One region of the Pseudomonas sp. PS02288 genome, then DNA from elsewhere that is predicted to be linked to it. Evidence: predicted binding sites of a transcription regulator. Region 1 holds the regulator's gene; each other region holds the start of a gene.
What was found. The regulator FliA, encoded in region 1, starts transcription of late flagellar genes. The targets are predictions, from matches to a motif close to CTAAAGTTTNNNNNNNNNNNGCCGNTAA.
Positions count from the first base shown of each region.

Region 1 (3,511 bases):
GGCGCCCAGCATGTGGCGCTGGTGAGCATGGACAGCTACCGCATCGGTGCCCAGGAGCAGCTCAAGACCCTCGGCCGCATCCTCAACGTCTCGGTGACCCAGGTCGATCCGGGCAGCTCGCTGACCCAGGCCATCGCCCCGCTGGCGAAGAAGCGCGTGATCCTGATCGACACCGCCGGCCTGCCGAACAACGATCCGGCCCTGCGCATGCAGCTCGAAGCACTCGCCAGCCGCGGCCTGAAGTCGAAGAACTACCTCGTCATGGCGGCCACCAGCCAGAGCCAGGTGCTCAAGGCCGCGTATCATAGCTACAAGCGTTGCGGCCTGGTCGGTTGTGTGCTGACCAAGCTGGACGAGGCGGCCAGCCTCGGCGAAGTGCTCGGGCTGGCAATCAGCCAGCGTCTGCCGGTAGCCTATCTGGCCGATGGCCCGCGAATCCCGGATGATCTGCACGTTCCGCGCAGCCATCAGCTGGTGAGCCGCGCCGTCGCCCTGCAAGCCCCGGAAGAACCCAGTGAAGATGCAATGGCCGACATGTTCGCCGGCCTCTACAACAACTCGGCGCGTCGCGTCGGCTAATTGACCGTCGAGAGACAGTTGCCTGCTCAGTCGCAGACAAGGTGTAAGAGAAATGGCTAGTTTGCATCCAGTTCAAGTGATCGCGGTGACCGGTGGGAAGGGCGGCGTTGGCAAGACCAACGTGTCCGTCAACCTGTCGCTGGCCCTGGCCGACCTCGGCCGGCGGGTGATGCTGCTCGACGCCGACCTGGGTCTGGCCAACGTCGACGTGCTCCTCGGTCTTTCGCCCAAGCGCACCCTGGCCGATGTCATCGACGGCCAGTGCGACCTGCGCGACGTCCTGCTGCAAGGCCCTGGCGGCGTGCGCATCGTGCCCGCCGCTTCCGGCACCCAGAGCATGGTGCAGCTGACGCCGATGCAGCACGCCGGCCTGATCCAGGCGTTCAGCGACATCAGCGACAACATCGACGTGCTGGTCATCGACACCGCGGCCGGCATCGGCGACGGCGTGGTCAGCTTCGTCCGTGCCGCCCAGGAAGTGCTGGTGGTGGTCTGCGACGAGCCGACCTCGATCACCGACGCCTACGCGCTGATCAAGCTGCTCAACCGCGACTACGGCATGAACCGTTTCCGGGTGCTGGCGAATATGGCGCACAGCCCCCAGGAAGGTCGCAATCTGTTTGCTAAGCTCACCAAGGTCACCGACCGCTTCCTCGACGTCGCCCTGCAGTACGTGGGTGCCGTGCCTTACGACGAGTCGGTGCGCAAAGCCGTACAGAAGCAGCGCGCTGTCTATGAAGCTTTTCCGCGCTCCAAGTGTGCGCTGGCGTTCAAGGCGATCGCGCAGAAAGTCGACACCTGGCCATTGCCGGCCAACCCGCGCGGTCACCTCGAGTTTTTCGTCGAGCGTCTGGTTAAACCGACTACCGCAGACTCACCCGTATGACAGCCGCCAGTGGACTTCGTATGTACAGCAAATCGCAGGCGAAGGACTCGCAAACTCAGCTCATCGAGCGTTATGCACCGTTGGTCAAGCGGATCGCCTACCACCTGTTGGCCCGGCTTCCGGCCAGCGTGCAGGTGGAGGACCTGATGCAGGCCGGAATGATCGGCCTGCTCGAGGCTGCCAAGAAGTACGACTCGGGCAAGGGCGCCAGTTTCGAGACTTACGCCGGAATCCGTATCCGTGGGGCGATGCTCGACGAGGTGCGCAAGGGCGACTGGGCTCCGCGTTCCGTGCATCGCAACAGCCGCATGGTCAGCGACGCCATCCGCGCCGTCGAGGCGAGAACGGGCAGAGACGCTAAAGATCAAGAGGTTGCGGCCGAACTTAAATTGAGTCTTGAAGAGTACTACGGCATCCTGAGCGACACTCAGGGCAGCCGACTGTTCAGCTTCGACGACCTCCTGCAGGAAGGCGAGCACGGTTCGGGCCTGCACGAGGACGGTAGCTTCACCCATTACGAACCCGCTCGCGATCTGGAGGATGACCGCTTCCAGGGGGCCTTGGCCGACGCCATCGCCAATCTTCCGGAACGCGAGCGGCTGGTTCTTTCGCTGTACTACGACGAAGAACTGAATCTGAAGGAAATCGGCGAGGTGCTGGGGGTCAGCGAGTCGCGCGTCAGCCAGTTGCACAGCCAGTGTGCCGCGCGTTTGCGGGCACGTCTGGTTGAATGGCGCGCGCACTGAGGCAGCCGGTTTCACGCTTGCGAGGCGCGCGCTGCGAGGCGGCGTTTGGGATTGTACGGAGGTCGACTTGGACAAGAACATGAAAATCCTCATCGTGGACGACTTCTCCACGATGAGACGGATCATCAAGAACCTCCTGCGTGACCTGGGGTTCACCAATACCGCGGAGGCCGACGACGGCACCACGGCATTACCGATGCTGCACAGCGGCAGCTTCGACTTCCTGGTCACCGACTGGAACATGCCCAACATGTCCGGGATCGATCTGCTGCGTGCGGTGCGCGCCGATGATCGACTCAAGCACCTTCCCGTGCTCATGGTGACTGCTGAAGCCAAGCGCGATCAGATCATCGAGGCGGCCCAGGCCGGCGTGAACGGGTATGTGGTCAAACCCTTCACGGCCCAGGTACTGAAAGAGAAGATCGAAAAGATCTTCGAGCGGGTCAACGGCTGATGTTCGCCTCGAGGGCGCTATGGATCACGACAACATCTCTATGGGCGATGACTTCGAGTCGACCCTGAAGTCCCATGCCCGTCAGCTGACCGAAAGCCTCGAAAAAGGCAACTTCGCTGATGTGGTGCAAATCATCCATCAACTGAATCAGGTCCGCGATCGCGGTCTGTACCAGGAAGTCGGCAAGCTCACCCGCGAGCTACACAATGCCATCGTCAACTTCCAGCTCGATCCCCGTGTTCCGCACGCGCAGGAAGTGTCGCAGATCTCCGATGCCACCGAGCGTCTCTCCTACGTGGTGACGATGACCGAGCGTGCGGCCAACCGCACGATGGATCTGGTGGAAGAGTGCGCGCCGGTGGTCAACGGCATGGCCGACGAGGCCCAGAGCCTGAGCGTCGAATGGCAGCGCTTCATGCGCCGCGAAATCGGGGCTGACGCCTTTCGCGAGCTGGCCAAGCGTGTCGAGCTGTTCCTCGCGCGCAGCGAGCGGGACGGCGCCAAGCTCTCCGGCCACCTGAACGACATTCTTCTGGCGCAGGATTACCAGGACCTCACCGGTCAGGTGATCAAGCGTGTCACCACCCTGGTCACCGAAGTCGAGAGCAATCTGCTCAAGCTGATGCTCATGGCCAGCCAGGTCGATCGTTTCGCCGGCATCAAGCACGACCACGAAGGGCTGCGTGCCGAGCAAGAAAAACAACAAAAAGAGTCCTCCCGGGGTGAAGGTCCGCAGATTCATGCCGATAAGCGTGATGACGTCGTATCCGGTCAGGACGATGTCGACGATCTGCTATCCAGTCTTGGATTCTAGGACCCGTCGACGTTTTGGTTACGGCCACGACC
Region 1 is NZ_JASCPA010000001.1:155,617-159,127, forward strand. Features, by position in the region: gene flhF (flagellar biosynthesis protein FlhF) at 1-579, shown strand, start outside; gene fleN (flagellar synthesis regulator FleN) at 632-1,465, shown strand; gene fliA (RNA polymerase sigma factor FliA) at 1,462-2,211, shown strand; gene QMX85_RS00720 (chemotaxis response regulator CheY) at 2,291-2,665, shown strand; gene QMX85_RS00725 (protein phosphatase CheZ) at 2,685-3,479, shown strand.

Region 2 (3,511 bases), on a different contig from region 1:
GCGGCTCAAGGGCGCTTAGTTTCCTCGCGCTTGAATCAAGGCCCGGATGAGGGGCACCCAGGGAGAGGCTCTCCGAACGGTGCGATTCTTCCGGGCTTTTGCATTTCTGGCCGTTGGCCATGCGCGAGGCGCTTCCAAGCGCCAGGCTTTGCGTGGGTCTGGAGCCTGCTCTAGAGTGGCGACTCGTCGAGGAGTCCCCCATGTACCTGGATCCGCACAGCGGCTGGTTCGAAGGCGTCCGGCATTGCCCTTCGCCCAACTTCAACGCTCGCCCGTCCGGCGAAATATCCCTGCTGGTCATTCACAACATCAGCTTGCCGCCGGGCCAGTTTGGAACCGGCAAGGTGCAGCAGTTCTTCGCCAATCAGTTGGTCGCGGACGAGCATCCCTACTTCGCCGATATCTGCTCCCTGACGGTTTCCGCGCACTTCCTCATCGAGCGCGATGGCGCGGTGTTCCAGTTCGTATCCTGCCGCGACCGGGCCTGGCATGCCGGAGTGTCGCGCTTCGAGGGGCGCGAGAACTGCAATGATTTCTCCCTCGGCATCGAACTCGAAGGCACCGACGACCTGGCCTACAGCGACGCCCAGTACGCCGCGCTGGCGACCCTGACCGGTGAGCTGCGACGGGCCTATCCGGCCATCCGCCCCGAGCGCATCGTCGGCCACAGCGACATCGCGCCCGGCCGCAAGACCGACCCCGGCGGCGCCTTCGACTGGCCGCGGCTGCGCGCGGCACTGACAGAGGAGTCAACTCAATGAGCTTTCTGGTACTGCTGCTCGCGCTGCTGGTGGAAAAGCTGTCCGGCTTGCGCCACCGCATCCAACGCGATGGCCTCTGGTTCAGGCTGCTGGCGCGGATCGACTCCGGCACCGACGCGGGCGCGCCGTGGCTGCGGCTGATCCTGCTGGTCCTGCCGCCGTTGCTGGTCCTGGCGCTGGTGCTGCTGATCCTGCAACCGCTCGCCTATGGATGGTTGGCTCTGCCGGTGCATCTGCTGGTGCTGATCTACAGCCTGGGGCGCGGCGACGTGCAGAAGTCCTGCGGCCCGTTCCGTGATGCCTGGCGCCGTGGCGACGCCGTAGCGGCGGAGCTGGTGGCCGAGCGCGACATGGGCATCGAGGCCTGCGAGCCGGGTTCGCTGCTGCGGCGCGTGCAGCGCTACCTGTTGTGGCAGGGCTATCAGGGTTTCTTTGCGGTGATCTTCTGGTACGCGCTGCTGGGGCCGGTGGCGGCGCTCGGTTACCGGCTGGTGGCGCTGCTCGCCGAGCAGGCGCAAGGCCCGGCGCTGCGTGAGCGTGCCTTGCAGCTGCGCCACGGCCTCGATTTCGTCCCCGCGCGGGTGCTGGTGGCCAGTTTCGCGCTGGTCGGAAATTTCATCGCCGTCAGCCGTGAACTGCTGCACGAGCTGCTCAACTGGAACCTTCCTGCCGAGCAGTTGCTGGAGCGGGCGGGGCGGGCGGCGGGCGATCTCGGCGAGCCGCTGGTCGGCGACCCAGGCGTCGCCAGCCTCGATCTTCTCTGGCAACTGCTGGTGCGTTCGGCCGTGCTTTGGTATGCCGCCCTGGCGATCCGCGCGCTGCTCCTGTGAGCCCGGTTACGAGATGCAACCTGCGTCTGGTGAATGATGGCAAAACGCTTAACCTTAAGTTACAAATCGCAACGCCGATATCAGGTATACAGGCTCCGCGGCTGCCGGCTGCGCCCCTGAAAGTGCCTGGGTAGCTGCTGCGCCCATTCAGCGAAAACTGCTGTTTCTCCGCCGACCATAAAAATAATCGGGAGAATTCGATTGAAGACCATTCTGTACCCGGCGATCGCCCTGATGAGCCGGCTGAGTTTCGCGATGAAGTTCAGCCTGATCAGCGTGATGTTCTTCCTGCCGATGCTCGTCACCAACTTCTATCTGGTGCGCGACTCCTATGATCAGTTCATCGGTACCCGCATCGAGCTGGACAGCCTCGACCTGCTGGGCAGGACCCTCAACATCCAGCGCGACACCGAGTCGCTGAGCAACCTCGTCGAAATCAATTCGCTGATCGGCCAGTCCGGCAACGCGGGCGATGTCGAGCGGCGCATCAGCCAGTTGCAGGACACCTTGGTGGAAACCATCGGCGCGCTGCAGTCGGCGGGCGGAACCACCCAGCAGGTCGAGGACTTCAACGCCAAGCGCGATGAACTGCTGGCCGGCTTGAAGTCCGTCCAGGCGGAAACCTCGTTGCAGAACAAGTCGGCGCTGGTCGACCAGCAGCTCGGGCGCGTGCAGGCCTTCATCGCCTTCGTCGCCTCCGATGCGGGGCTGAGCCAGGACCCGGACCGGTCGGTGCGCCAACTCACCGAACTGGTCACCACCTCCACGCTGAAAGTCACCGATACCCTGGGCGCGGCCCGCGCCACCGGCAGCTACTCCCTCGGGCTGGGCTTCCTCAACTCGGCGGCCAGCAACCGCATGGACGACCTGATCGCGGTCCTGGAAAAACTCGACGGCGAATACGCCGTGGCGCTGGAAAACGCGCTGTCCACCAGTACCGGGGCGCGCGCGGCCCTTCAGGGGCTGGCGCAGGCGAGTCGTGGCAGCCTGAAGGAGTCCAGCACGCTGATCGAAGACAAGATCACCGTGGCCGATACCCTCGATACGCCGTGGCCGGAATATTACGAAGACCTCAGCGCGCAGATGGCCAAGTCGTACCAGTTGAGCGATGCCGCGCTGGGCTTTCTTGAGAGCGAGCTGCAGCAGCGCCTGGCCGAGCATCGCCGGCAGATGCTGCTGCTGGTGGTGGCGCTGATCGCGGTGTTCCTGCTGATCGGCTACCTCTACGGCGGCTTCTACGTGTCCACGCGCAGCACGCTCAAAAGCCTAGGCCGGGTGATGGACAAGGTGGCCTCCGGTGACATGACCGCTAGTTTCAAGGCGCAGACCTCCGACGAGCTGGGCGAGCTGGGGCAGGTGTTCAACGGTACCGTGGTGAAGATTCACGACCTGATCCAGCGGGTCGGGCTGACCGTCGTGGAAGTCGAGCGCCAGGCCGATCGCGTGGAAGTGGTGTCCGGCGAAAGCAACCAGGCGGTGGCGGGGCAACGCAGCCAGATCGAGCAGGTCGCCACGGCGATGAACCAGATGTCGGCCACCGCCCAGGAGGTCGCGCGCAGTGCCGCCGCGGCGGTGGACAGCGCCCACAGCGTCAACGAGGAAACCGTCAGCGGGCGCGAACTGGTCGAATCCCAGGTCGGCAGCATCCAGCGCCTTGCGGGCGAGATCGATCAGTCGGTGCTGGTGATCAACCAGTTGGCCAGCGACAGCCAGTCGATCAGCCGCGTGCTGGATGTGATCAAGGGCATCGCCGAGCAGACCAACCTGTTGGCGCTGAATGCCGCCATCGAGGCGGCGCGGGCGGGCGAGCAGGGGCGCGGCTTCGCGGTGGTCGCCGACGAGGTACGCAACCTCGCAAAGCGCACCCAGCAGTCCACCGAGGAGATCGAGCAGATGATCGCCCGGCTGCAGGGCGGAGTT
Region 2 is NZ_JASCPA010000051.1:4,619-8,129, forward strand. Features, by position in the region: gene QMX85_RS18025 (DUF1631 domain-containing protein) at 1-19, shown strand, start outside; gene ampD (1,6-anhydro-N-acetylmuramyl-L-alanine amidase AmpD) at 201-761, shown strand; gene ampE (regulatory signaling modulator protein AmpE) at 758-1,591, shown strand; gene QMX85_RS18040 (methyl-accepting chemotaxis protein) at 1,793-3,511, shown strand, end outside.
Region 2: QMX85_RS18040 (methyl-accepting chemotaxis protein) is a predicted target of FliA. The motif match lies at 1,645-1,672, and genes of this name have one in related genera.

Region 3 (3,511 bases), 130 kb from region 1:
ATCTGGTTGGCTCGCAGCACGCTGTTGCCCACCATGTCGGCGACGCTCGCCTGCTCATGGGCCGCGGTCGCCATCGCCTGGATGTTCTCGTCGATCGCATCCACCGCGACGGTGATTCCGCCGAGCGACTCGCTGGTCTGTTCGGCACGCTCGCGGGCGTGGCCCACCGCCTGCTGGCTGTCGCTCATCATCTCGATGGACGACTGCGTGCGTCGCTGCAGCGCCTGGATGATTTCCTGGATTTCTTCGGTGGACTGCTGCGTGCGCTGGGCCAGCGAGCGCACCTCGTCCGCCACCACGGCGAAGCCGCGGCCCATTTCGCCCGCCCGCGCCGCCTCGATGGCGGCGTTCAGAGCCAGCAGGTTGGTCTGCTCGGCGATCCCGCCGATCACCCCGAGCACCGAGCCGATACGCCCGCTGTCCTCGCGCAGCGACTCGATCACCGTCGCCAGACTGTCGACCTTGCCGGACAAAACCAGCATGGCCTCCTGATTCGCCCGGACCCGTGCCAGGCCGACACCTGCGGCCGTGCGTGCATCCTGCGACAGCGCCTGACCGGCGCGCGCATTCCGGGACATCTCCTGCGCGCTCGCCGCCATCTCCACCATCGCCGAGGCAATCTGGTCGCTTTCCTCGCGCTGTTGCTGCACATCGCGGTGCGCGCTTTCGGCGGAATCCTGCAGGTCTTCGGCGGACTTCTGCAAGGTGTGCGAGGCGCTGGAAACCTCGGCCACGGTGCGCCTGATCTTCTCCACGAAACGGTTGAAGTTCTGCGCCAGCTGACCAATGTCGTCCTGCCCCTGGACCGGCAGGCGCCGGGTCAGATCGCCCTGCCCGGCTGCCATGTCCTCGAGCATCACGTTGATCCGCGCCAGCGGGCGCACCAGCGCCGCACCGACAGCGTAAGCCGTGAGCCCGGCCACCAGCAGCGCCGCCAGCACCAGCCCCCAGAACAGCAGGTTGGCACGCGCCACGGTGCTGTCGGCGTCTGCCGCCGCGGCATCCATCGACTGCATGATGCTTTGCTGCAACTGGCTGGCGAGGTCGGCGATCTGCGGGTCGATGGCATCCATCTTCTGCAGTGTCGCGTTGCGCGCGCCCACCAGTTGCACGGCCTTGTCCGCTGCGGCCTTGTACAGCTCAAGGCTCTGCAACGCGCCGTTCAGTTTGTCCTGGGTACTCTGGCTGCTGGTTCGGTCGCGCAGAACGCTCATGGTGCTCTGCGCGTTGCCCAGTTCGGTCTGGAACGACTTAACCTGATCGGGCTGGTTCTCCTGCAGGAACTGATAGAGGTACTGACTTCCCAGTAGCAGATGGCGCATCGCCGCGCTGGAGTAGAACACCGCGTCGAGGTTGAAGTCCTGCTGGGCGTTTTCCAGGATCGAGCTGAGAACCTTCTCGATCGCCGGGCCTTGCCGACCGAGTTCGCCGCTGATCAGCTTCTGATGTTCCTGGCTGAGCGGCACCAGCGATTCGCGGAACAACTGGCTGTACTGCGCATGCAGGTTCTCCATGGAGGCCAGCAGTTGCCTGCGCTGCGAATCCCGCAGGTGCGCGCTGGTCTGCTCCAGGGCAGCGCCGAGATCGCGGTCCAGTTCGAGAAACTCCTGCTCGGTCGCCTGATCGCCGCTGCGCGCGTAGTGGCGCACGCTCAACTGCAGCCGCGCCATGCTGTCAGCGACCTTGGCGACCCGATCCATTCCCGGCCCGAGGTTCTGGGTGACCACCTCTACGCGGCTGGCGATGCTGCGCAGCGACAACGACGAAACGACGCCGAGCGCTATGAGCAACAGACAGAGCATCGCGGGAACCACGGCCATTTTCAGTGCTATACGCAGGTTGGCGAACCACTGCATGGAACGGTTTCCTCGGTTACATGAGCCCGCGCGGACAGCGTGCGGGCGATAACGACTTATCGACCGCTCTGCCCCAGGCTTGAGCGCTGGATTTCGTAAGGCGGAAAAGAAAAAGGCCACCCGAAGGTGGCCTTTTTCACATCAAGTCAGCCTCAGGCTTTCTTGACTTCCCAACCGGTCAGCTCGGCCAGGGCCTTGCCGATGTCGGCCAGCGAACGAACGGTTTTCACACCGGCGTCCTGCAGCGCAGCGAACTTCTCGTCCGCAGTGCCTTTACCGCCGGAGATGATGGCACCGGCGTGGCCCATACGCTTGCCTGCCGGAGCAGTCACGCCAGCAATGTAGGACACCACCGGCTTGGTCACGTTGGCCTTGATGAAGGCAGCGGCTTCTTCCTCGGCGGAACCACCGATCTCGCCGATCATGACGATCGCTTCGGTCTTCGGGTCAGCCTGGAACAGCTTGAGGATATCGATGAAGTTCGAGCCCGGAATCGGGTCGCCACCGATGCCCACGCAGGTCGACTGGCCGAAGCCGGCGTCGGTGGTCTGCTTGACGGCTTCGTAGGTCAGGGTGCCGGAACGCGACACGATGCCCACTTTGCCCGGCAGGTGGATGTGACCTGGCATGATGCCGATCTTGCACTCGCCAGGAGTGATGACGCCCGGGCAGTTCGGCCCGATCAGGGTCACGCCCAGCTCGTCGCACTTGACCTTGGCTTCCAGCATGTCGATGGTCGCGATGCCTTCGGTGATGCAGACGATCAGCTTGATGCCGCCGAATGCCGCCTCCAGGATCGAGTCCTTGCAGAACGGAGCCGGAACGTAGATCACCGAAGCGGTAGCGCCGGTGGTCTCGACGGCTTCCTTGACGGTGTTGAACACCGGCAGGCCCAGGTGCGTGGTGCCGCCCTTGCCCGGAGTCACGCCGCCAACCATCTGGGTACCGTAGGCAATCGCCTGTTCGGAGTGGAAAGTCCCCTGCGAACCGGTGAAGCCCTGGCAGATGACTTTGGTGTCTTTATTGATCAGGACGCTCATTACTTGCCCTCCGCAGCTTTGACCACTTGCTCTGCAGCATCGGTCAGGCTGGTTGCCGCGATGATGTTCAGGCCGCTTTCAGCCAGGACCTTGGCGCCCAGCTCGGCGTTGTTGCCTTCCAGACGGACGACCACCGGAATCTTCACGCCGACTTCTTTCACGGCGCCGATGATGCCTTCGGCAATCATGTCGCAACGAACGATACCGCCGAAGATGTTCACCAGAACGGCCGCGACGTTGCTGTCGGAGAGAATGATCTTGAACGCTTCGGTAACGCGTTCCTTGGTAGCACCACCGCCAACGTCGAGGAAGTTGGCCGGCTTGCCGCCGTGCAGGTTGACGATGTCCATGGTGCCCATGGCCAGGCCAGCGCCGTTGACCATGCAGCCGATGTTGCCTTCCAGGGCAACGTAGTTCAGTTCGAACTTGGCAGCGTGGGCTTCGCGCGGATCGTCCTGCGACGGGTCATGCATCGCACGCAGCTTCGGCTGACGGTACATGGCGTTGCTGTCGATGTTGATCTTGGCATCCAGGCAGTGCAGGTTGCCGTCCTTCTTGATCACCAGCGGGTTCACTTCCAGCAGAGCCAGGTCGTAGTCCTGGAACAGCTTGGCC
Region 3 is NZ_JASCPA010000001.1:287,663-291,173, reverse strand. Features, by position in the region: gene QMX85_RS01365 (methyl-accepting chemotaxis protein) at 1-1,856, opposite strand, end outside; gene sucD (succinate--CoA ligase subunit alpha) at 2,009-2,896, opposite strand; gene sucC (ADP-forming succinate--CoA ligase subunit beta) at 2,896-3,511, opposite strand, start outside.
Region 3: QMX85_RS01365 (methyl-accepting chemotaxis protein) is a predicted target of FliA. The motif match lies at 1,913-1,940, and genes of this name have one in related genera.

Region 4 (3,511 bases), on a different contig from region 1:
CATCAACTGGCGACCGTGTTCCATGGTGCTGATGGCGCTGCTGGTCTCGCTCTGGATGCTGCCGATCATCCCGGAGATCTGCTCGGTGGCCTTGCGGGTTCGCGCGGCGAGGTTGCGCACCTCGTCGGCGACCACGGCGAAACCGCGGCCGGCCTCGCCGGCGCGCGCGGCCTCGATGGCGGCGTTGAGCGCCAGCAGGTTGGTCTGCTCGGCGATCGAGGTGATCACCCCGACGATGCCGCCGATTTCCTGCGAGCGCTGACCGAGCGTGTCGATCACCGTCGCCGTGCCGTTCAGCGCGCTGGCGATCTGTTCCAGCGACCGCGAGGCCTCGTCCATGCTGCGCAGGCCGATGCGCGTCTGCTGCGCGTTGTCGCTGGCCATGCGTTCGGTCTCGCGCATGTTGTCGGCGATGTTCAGCGAGGTCGCGCTGAACTCTTCCACCGCGCCGGCCATGCTGGCGATCTCGCCGGACTGCTGCTCCATGCCCTCGTAGGCGCCGCTGGACAGCCCGGACAGCGCGTGGGCGCGGCTGCTCACCTGCAGCGAGGCGCTGCGGATGTGCTCGACCATGTCCGCGAGCGCGCTGCCCATGTGGTTGAAGCTGCTCGCCAGTTCGCCGATCTCGTCGTGGCTGCTGACCGTCATCCGCGCGCTGAGGTCGCCGCCGCCGAGGGCGCGGGCCTGCCGGACCAGCTCGCCGAGCGGACGCAGCTTGCGCCGCAGCAGGCCGATCACCAGCGCCGCGGCGATCAGCATCGCCAGCAGGCTGCCGAAGGCCAGCTGGCTGCCGACGTGCCAGGTCACTTCGCGGATTTCCTTCTTCGGCAGGCTGGCGATGACCTGCCAGGGCCCTTCGCTGAAGGGCGCGGCGACGGCGTAGAAGTCCTCGCGGCCGTCGTTGAAGAACTGCCCGCGGCCCGGCTCGCGGGCCAGTTCGGCGGCGCGCGGTGCCAGTGCGGCGGGGTCGTTGGCGCCGGCCGGCGGCACCAGCCATTTGCCCTGTTCGTCGAGCAGCGCCAGCGAGCCGGTCTGGCCGATGCGAAAGCGCGCCAGGTTGGCGAACTGCGCGTTCTGCGCGTCGGTGTAGTCGAAGCCGACGAAGAGCACCGCGATGACCTGGCCACTGGCGTCGCGCACCGGGGTGTACTGGGTCATGTAGAGCCGCTCGAACAGAGACGCGCGGCCGACGTAGCCCTGCCCGGCGAGCAGGCGCTGGTAGGCCGGGTGGGCGTGGTCGAGCGCCGTGCCGATGGCGCGGCTGCCGTCCTGCTTACTCAGCGAGGTGGTGACACGGACGAACTCCGCCCCGTCGCGGACGAACACCGTGGCGGCGCCGGCGGTGAGCTGGCGAAACTCGTCCACCAGGGCGAAGTCGTTGTTCAGCACCTGACCGTTCAGATAGAGCGTCGGCGGGGTCAGCGAGCCGACCGCGACCCGCTCGTCCGCGCGCAGGCTCAAGCCGCTGGCGAAGCGCTTCTCGAACAGGCTGGCGAGGCGCTGTGTGCTCTCGCGCAGGCTGCCGTGGAAGGTCGCCAGTTGATCGGCGAGCAGGCGCGCCTCGCTGGCCAGGTGTTGCTCACGGGTGGCGAAGTTGGCGCTATCCAGCGAACGCAGGGCGAACAGCGTGCTGGCACCGATCATCACCACGAGAATGAGGGCCAATGCCACGGCGAGCTGCCAGGCTATGCGGGACTTGGGTTGCGACATGTGATCTCTCGCTGCGAATGACGGGCGCCGGGGGGGGGGCCAGGTACCCCGTTATTCGGCGGGTGGCGAGCTTACTTGAGTCCACCACTGCGGTATAGCGACGCACAGGAACCCGGCAAGAAGAGCTCGCAACGCCGGCCCGCCGGGCTACGGCCGCGACGGAGGAGCCCGCCCTGCGATCCCCGGCAACACGTCGATCAGCCGATCACCCGAATTGGCGCGCCCGCGGCCCAGGCCTGGATGTCTTCGATCATCTGGCCGTAGAACACCCGGTAGTTGGCCTCGCTGACGTAGCCGACGTGCGGCGTGGCGAGCACGTTGTCGAGGTGGCGGAACGGATGATCGGCGGGCAGCGGCTCCTCGTCGAAGACATCCAGCGCGGCGCCGGCCAGACGTTTTTCCTGCAGCGCGGCGATCAACGCCGCTTCGTCGACGATCGGCCCGCGGGCGGTGTTCACCAGGTACGCCGTGGGCTTCATCCAGCCCAGCGCCTGCGCGTCGACCAGGCCCCTGCTGCGCGGGCCGAGCACCAGGTGCACGGTGAGCACGTCGGCCTGCTCGAACAGGGTGCGCTTGTCGACATACTCGACGCCCAGCGCCGCCGCACGTTCGGCGGTGAGGTTCTCGCTCCAGGCGATGACGCGCATGCCGAACGCCTGGCCGTAGCCGGCGATGCGCTGGCCGATGGCGCCCAGGCCGAGGATGCCGAGGGTCTTGCCGTACAGGTCGCGGCCCAGCCCGACCTGCCAGCCGCCGTTGCGCAACGAGGCAGCCTCGGCCAGCAGGTTGCGTCCCAGCGCCATGATCAGCGCCCAGGTCAGTTCCGGCGCCGCCTGCTTGTAGCTGTCGGTGCCGCAGACCTGGATGCCGCGGCGCGTGGCGCTGGCAAGGTCGATGGCGGCATTGCGCATCGCCCCGGTGACCAGCAGCCTGAGGCGCGGCAGGCCGGCCAGCAGGGCGTCGTCGAAGCGGGTGCGTTCGCGCATCACGCAGATCACCTCGAACGGGGCGAGCCGCTCGATCAGCGTGGCGGTATCCGCCGGATAGTCGTGCAGAAAGCTCACCTCGCCGATGCCCTCGAGCACCGACCAGTCCACCACGTCGCGGGCCACGTCCTGCCAGTCGTCGATCACCGCGATGCGCACCTTTGCCGAACTCATTGCTCACCTCTCGCTCAGGGAAAAGGAATTACTGGCCGCCGGCGGCCGTCAGGCTGATCCGGGTGATCTCCGACGGCGCGCCGAAACGCAGCGGCGGCCCCCAGTATCCCGTGCCCCGGCTGATATAGACCTGCAGCGTGCCGAGCCGGTGCAGGCCGGCGACCCACGGCTGCTGCAGCCGAACGAAGTGCATCCACGGCCAGAACTGGCCGCCGTGGGTATGCCCGGAGAGCTGCAGGTCGAAGCCGGCATCCAGCGCCGCCGGCGCCGAGCGCGGCTGGTGCGCCAGCAGCAGGCGGACGACACCCTCGGGCGCGCCCTCCAGCGCGGCGAGCGGATCGCTGCGGTGGCTCGGTTCGTACATGCCCGCCGAATAGTCGGCGATGCCGGCGAGCAGCAGTTCGGCATCGTTCTGGCGGATCAGCACATGCTCGTTGAGCAGCACCGTCAGGCCCAGGCGGCGCAGTTCGGCGATCCAGGCCGGCGCGCCGGCGTAGTACTCGTGATTGCCGGTGACGACGAACGTACCGTGCCGCGCGCGCAGCTCGGCCAGCGGCGCGATGTGTTCGCGCAGCTGCGCCACGCTGCCGTCGACCAGGTCGCCGGTGATGGCGATCAGGTCCGCCTGCAAGCCGTTGGCG
Region 4 is NZ_JASCPA010000039.1:40,779-44,289, reverse strand. Features, by position in the region: gene QMX85_RS15615 (methyl-accepting chemotaxis protein) at 1-1,710, opposite strand, end outside; gene QMX85_RS15610 (D-2-hydroxyacid dehydrogenase family protein) at 1,908-2,870, opposite strand; gene QMX85_RS15605 (metallophosphoesterase) at 2,899-3,511, opposite strand, start outside.
Region 4: QMX85_RS15615 (methyl-accepting chemotaxis protein) is a predicted target of FliA. The motif match lies at 1,763-1,790, and genes of this name have one in related genera.